2 regions of the Kosakonia radicincitans DSM 16656 genome follow, and region 2 is predicted to be linked to the other one. Evidence: predicted binding sites of a transcription regulator. Region 2 holds the regulator's gene; the other holds the start of a gene.

Region 1 (3,118 bases), 2.6 Mb from region 2:
GCAGCCAGTAATAGTTATCAACGCGCGTATCGCCATGCGTGGTGATTGCGTGTGGGATCAGTTTTGCTTTCGGCGGCATAGTATTGTTCTTTTTTGTTTAACACACTTGTAAGGTTGGCAAAACCCGCGCGTGATGCAAGCGAAACCACACTGTAATCAGAATCAAGCGGTAAGTTTTTGCTGCTTTATATCCTCTTCTATCTCCTCACGAACTGCCTGCGGGATCTGTAACGCATCTCCCAATGCATTCAGATAGCTGCGTTCCATAAAGTGATCGATATCGATAACGGCACAGCTGAGATACCAGAGTTCCAGCGCCTCTTCTTCATTCTGTACGCCCTGCGCCAGGCGTGCGGGATCCAGCGGTTGTTCAATTGCCTGCGCAACCAACTGCCGCCCCTGCTCTTCCACCCCGGCTTCACGAAGTTGCTGCTCGATAGCGGCTCGTTCTTTGTCGTCGATATGACCATCGCTTTTCGCCGCAAAAACCAAGGCCAGGATCAGCCGCTCCGTGCGCACATCCAGCGGAGATTGCTGCTGACCGTATTGCGGCTCACCCTGATGCGCGTTACGGATACGGTCTTTGTATTTATTCCACAGCACCGTACCGGCGACCGCGCCGCCGCCAACCAGCAGTGCGCTGGTACCGTATTTAGCAAGAAACTTACGTGAGGATTTACTGGCAACGAGCAGCCCGGCAAGGCCACCCAGAGCGCCCGGCGCCAGCAGGTTATGTAACCTCTGCTCGCCTGAAGATGAGGGATCCGCATTATCTTTCGAACCCAGCAACGACTGTATTTGATTCAACCAGCTCATAATGCCCTCGCTTATCTATGTGTGGTTGCCCAGAGTAAGCGAGGGGGATGTCAGGAAGTGTCTGTAGCGGCAAAAGATGAGAAAATTATTGCGTTACGGCTGTGGCTGGTACTCTGCCGTACCCGCTTTGCAATCGACGGCCACGCGGTAGTGAATATCCATATTTTTACCGCGAACCGTGAGCGGTACCGTCCATTTATCACGCTTGCCGACGATCTCTTTCGGATTCACCCAGGCAACCGGATCGGCCTGCCCCAGTTTTTTCTGATCGTCAGCCCAGCGCACAATGCGATTTTGCAGATAGTCACGCTTAACGCTGGCCGCGATCCCATCGGCATCAAGACCTTCACAAGAAGGAAACTTTACCGATTTATCCGTTGTAGCGTGCGCCATGGTACTGCCTGCCAGCAAAAGCAGACCTGTAAAAACTCCTGCTATTTTCATGCTTATCTCCTGGTACTTACTTGTCCAGTCAAAAGCATGGTACAAATTGCTGGCAGCGCAAGATCAGGCGACTTTCGCGCGCTTCTGCGCGCTTTTAATATCCACTGCGTCTGTCGGTTCAGCATCATCAGAAGTAGCCGCTGCAGCAGGTTCTTCCGCTTCAGCACCTGGCAATTTGCCGGATTTCAGAATACCGCTCAGCGCATCTTTCTGTTCGGCAAGCCACAGCGCCATTTGATCGCGCATCTCATCTTCCAGCGCTACCGGGCCGGTACCTAACCAGTCGCCCAGCACTTCCGCCAGATCGAGCATTTTATCGTAAGCATCAGCTTCCTTTTTGCTGGCAAAAGACATTTTTTCCTCACCTTCACGAATGACTACGTATTTAACTTCTACCGCCATGATGCAGCCTCATTCAACTGTGTATTTATACAGTATAGTAGCGCGATGAAAAAAGCATCGCAAGGGATAAAAGACAGACGCAAACGTTTTCGTTTATACTGCGCCCAGTTTTTTTCCCCAACGGTAAGATGCTATGACTCTTTTAGGTACTGCGCTGCGCCCTGCAGCTACTCGCGTGATGTTACTCGGCTCTGGCGAACTGGGTAAGGAAGTGGCCATTGAATGTCAACGACTGGGCATTGAAGTGATCGCGGTTGATCGCTACGCCGATGCGCCCGCCATGCATGTGGCGCACCGTTCACATGTGATCAATATGCTTGATGGTGATGCGCTGAAGGCGCTGGTCGCGCAAGAAAAACCGCATTTTATCGTGCCAGAAATCGAAGCTATCGCCACCGACACGCTGCTGGAACTGGAAGCGCAAGGCCAGCATGTGGTGCCCTGCGCCCGTGCCACAAAGTTGACCATGAACCGTGAAGGCATTCGTCGCCTGGCGGCGGAAGAGTTGCAGTTACCGACATCCAGCTACCGCTTTGCCGACAGTGAAGCGGCTTTTCGCGATGCCGTCGCTGAGATAGGTTTGCCCTGTATCGTAAAACCGGTGATGAGCTCCTCCGGTAAAGGCCAGAGCTTTATTAAAAGCGCAGAGCAACTGACGAAAGCCTGGGAATACGCCCAACAGGGCGGTCGTGCGGGTGCCGGGCGGGTGATTGTCGAGGGCGTGGTCAACTTTGATTTTGAAATCACGCTTCTGACCATCAGCGCCGCTGATGGCGTCCATTTTTGCGCGCCGGTCGGCCACCGCCAGGAAGAGGGTGATTATCGCGAATCCTGGCAGCCGCAGCAGATGTCGCCGCTGGCGCTGGAACGCGCGCAGGCGATTGCCAGCAAAGTCGTACTGGCGCTGGGCGGCTATGGGCTGTTTGGCGTTGAGCTGTTCGTTTGCGGCGATGAAGTGATTTTCAGCGAGGTCTCTCCTCGCCCGCATGATACCGGGATGGTGACGCTGATTTCACAGGATCTCTCGGAGTTCGCGTTGCATGTCCGTGCTTTCCTCGGTTTACCGATTGGCGACATCCGCCAGTACGGCCCGGCTGCTTCGGCAGTGATCCTGCCGCGCCTGCGCAGCCAGAATGTGACCTTCGATAACGTGCAAAATGCGCTCGCAGCCGGTGTGCAACTGCGTCTTTTTGGAAAACCTGAAATCGACGGCTCCCGCCGCATGGGCGTTGCGCTGGCTGTGGCAGAAAATGTCGAAACGGCCGTAGAGCGCGCAGTTGCCGCCGCCGCGGCAGTTCAGGTTAAAGGCTAAAAAAAGCCCGGAGGCGCTCATCGCTTTCCGGGCTTTTCTGCACAAGGCGGGTAAACACCCGCCCGCGAGATTACTGTTTCGCGCCTTCTACCGCTTCGCGCGCCAGTTTGGTGATGCGATCGTAATCACCCGCTTCCAGCGCAT
Region 2 (3,118 bases):
CCTTTTTCACGCCCCGGAGAGCGGCCAAACATCACCGATACCGGCACCATTTGCACATCCAGATCCGGATGGCTGCGGTGTAAATCCAGGTAGTCGTGGAACAGTTTGATGGACTCTTCTTTTGGCGTGTAATAGGTAAACACGCGCGGCCCGCCATGAATAAACACGAAACGCGGCAGTAATACGCCGTCGATTTCCAGGGGTTCCAGGGGATCGGGCAGTTCGTGCGCCAGACACTGAGCACGCAACGTCATCAAATCTGCCTTAGAGTTATAAGGCAGCACGTACATAATAGGACGTGAAGTATCGAGACCCAGTTCCTGTGCAGGTTCTGCAGGTATCGATTTACTTTTTACCAGTACACTTAATGGTAAATTCAGTAATTTGTAGTAAATTCGTGGCCAACCGGACATAAAAGATGAAAAGCCTCTGGTTAATAATAGTGCCATTGCGCCGCAAGAATATCAGAAAGCGCACGTAATTTCTGTTGTACCTCAGTACGCTGATGTAGACATTGACGTTTATTACATAAAAAGGTTCTTTTCATGGCCAATAATACCACCGGAATTACCCGAATCATTAAAGCAGCAGGTTACTCATGGAAGGGCGTTCGCGCTGCATGGATCAATGAAGCCGCCTTCCGTCAGGAGCTGGTAGCCGTTGTTTTAGCTATCATTATTGCTTGCTGGCTGGACATTGACACGGTCACACGGGTATTGCTGATTAGCTCGGTGTCGCTAGTAATGATTGTTGAAATCCTAAATAGTGCAATTGAAGCTGTCGTAGACCGAATTGGTTCTGAATTTCACGAACTTTCCGGTCGGGCGAAGGATATGGGATCGGCGGCAGTGCTGATGTCGATCCTGCTGGCGCTGTTTACCTGGATCTCGCTTCTTTGGTCGCATTTTCGATAACGCTTCCAGAAATCAATAACTCCCTGGTTTTTTGCTTAAATTTGGTTCCAAAATCGCCTTTGACTGTATATACTCACAGCATAACTGTATATACACCCAGGGGGCGGGATGAAAGCATTAACGGCCAGGCAGCAAGAGGTGTTCGATCTCATCCGCGATCGCATCACCCAAACCGGTATGCCACCAACGCGTGCGGAAATCGCACAGCAATTGGGGTTCCGTTCCCCAAATGCGGCTGAAGAACACCTGAAAGCGCTTGCGCGCAAAGGGGTTATCGAAATCGTCTCCGGCGCATCGCGTGGTTTGCGTCTGCTGCTGGAAGAAGAAGAGGATATCGGTTTACCGCTGATTGGCCGCGTTGCTGCGGGTGAACCGCTGCTGGCGCAACAGCATATCGAGGGTCACTATCAGGTCGATCCCGATCTCTTCAAGCCTCACGCGGATTTCCTGCTGCGCGTCAGCGGTATGTCGATGAAAGACATCGGTATTATGGACGGCGACCTGCTCGCAGTGCATAAAACGCAGGACGTGCGTAACGGCCAGGTGGTCGTCGCACGTATTGATGATGAAGTTACCGTGAAACGTCTGAAAAAACAGGGTAACACCGTCGAACTGCTGCCGGAAAACAGCGAGTTTTCCCCGATCGTCGTCGATCTGCGCGATCAAAACTTCACCATTGAAGGGCTGGCGGTTGGCGTCATCCGTAATGGTACATGGCTCTAACGCCTGTTCTTTTCGCAGCGACACAGAATACCGTGGCGCTGCGTAATACACTTTTCCCCCATTGATTCGACACTGCCATGCCGTTGCTGAATGCATCTGACAGAGCACTGTGGCGGCTTGCGCTGCCCATGATCTTCTCCAATATCACTGTTCCGTTACTGGGACTGGTGGATACCGCCGTGGTCGGGCACCTGGATAGCCCTGTTTACCTCGGCGGCGTGGCGATTGGCGCAACGGCTACCAGCTTTTTGTTTATGCTGCTGCTGTTTTTGCGGATGAGCACAACCGGTCTTACGGCACAGGCGTTTGGCGCGAAAAACGCACCTGCGCTGGCGCGCGCGCTGGTACAACCGCTGCTACTGGCGCTGTTGGCTGGCGGGGGAATTATGTTGCTGCGTACGCCGCTCATCGATCTAGCGCTGCACATCACCGGTGGGAGCGAAGCCGTGCTGGAACAAGCGCGGCGCTTTCTTAATATCCGCTGGCTGAGTGCGCCAGCGTCGTTGGGAAATCTGGTATTACTCGGCTGGTTGCTGGGCGTGCAGTATGCCCGTGCTCCGGTGATCCTGCTGGTGGTAGGGAACCTCCTCAACATTGTTCTCGACCTGTGGCTGGTGATGGGTCTGCACATGAATGTGCAGGGGGCAGCGCTCGCCACCGTTGTGGCTGAGTATGCGACTTTCGCCATCGGTCTGCTGATGGTGCACCGCGTGTTGGTGATGCGCGGCATCACCCTGCCAGCGCTGAAAAATGCCTGGCGCGGCGGTATGCGGCGCTTATTAGCGCTTAACCGCGATATCATGCTGCGCTCGCTGCTCTTGCAGCTCTGCTTTGGCTCAATCACCGTACTGGGCGCGCGTCTTGGTGGCGAGACAGTCGCCGCTAACGCGGTGCTGATGATGTTTCTCACCTTTACAGCGTATGCGCTGGATGGTTTTGCCTACGCGGTCGAAGCGCATTCCGGGCAGGCCTACGGCGCGCGCGACGGCAGTCAATTGATGGAAGTCTGGCGAGCGGCGTGCCGCCAGGCCGGGCTGGTGGCGCTGTTCTTTGCGGCGATTTATGCGCTGGCAGGCGACAACATTATTGCCTTGCTGACTTCGCTTCCTGCCTTGCAGACGCTCGCCGGGCATTACCTATTCTGGCAAGTGATTCTGCCGCTGGTGGGCGTGTGGTGTTACTTGCTGGATGGCATGTTTGTTGGCGCCACGCGCGCAGCGGAGATGCGTAACAGTATGGCGATTGCCGCTGCCGGGTTTGCTGTCACGCTGCTGACGGTTCCGGTGTTGGGGAATCACGGTTTATGGCTATCGCTGACCGTCTTTCTCGCCCTGCGCGGGCTTACGCTTGCCTGGCTGTGGCGTCGCCACTGGCGTAATGGCAGCTGGTTTTCCGACGCGAATCCTTCCTGATATTGCCAGGCTTTTGCCTGTTCCCTCGTCTCGCTTATGCTGTTTTTAATCATCTCGACGGTTAAAGAT

The links. The regulator LexA, encoded in region 2, represses DNA repair genes until DNA is damaged. The targets are predictions, from matches to a motif close to TNCTGTATGTACATACAGNA.
Region 1: a site for LexA is predicted at 1,678-1,697, ahead of Y71_RS10790 (YebG family protein). Genes of this name have one in related genera too.

Annotation. Positions count from the first base shown of each region.
Region 1 covers NZ_CP018016.1:2,202,880-2,205,997, reverse strand. Annotated here, with positions in the region: gene ptrB (oligopeptidase B) at 1-79, opposite strand, end outside; gene Y71_RS10800 (tellurite resistance TerB family protein) at 163-819, opposite strand; gene yebF (protein YebF) at 910-1,260, opposite strand; gene Y71_RS10790 (YebG family protein) at 1,324-1,662, opposite strand; gene purT (formate-dependent phosphoribosylglycinamide formyltransferase) at 1,796-2,974, shown strand; gene kdgA (bifunctional 4-hydroxy-2-oxoglutarate aldolase/2-dehydro-3-deoxy-phosphogluconate aldolase) at 3,045-3,118, opposite strand, start outside.
Region 2 covers NZ_CP018016.1:5,444,917-5,448,034, reverse strand. Annotated here, with positions in the region: gene plsB (glycerol-3-phosphate 1-O-acyltransferase PlsB) at 1-413, opposite strand, end outside; gene Y71_RS26180 (diacylglycerol kinase) at 546-914, shown strand; gene lexA (transcriptional repressor LexA) at 1,023-1,637, shown strand; gene dinF (MATE family efflux transporter DinF) at 1,715-3,049, shown strand.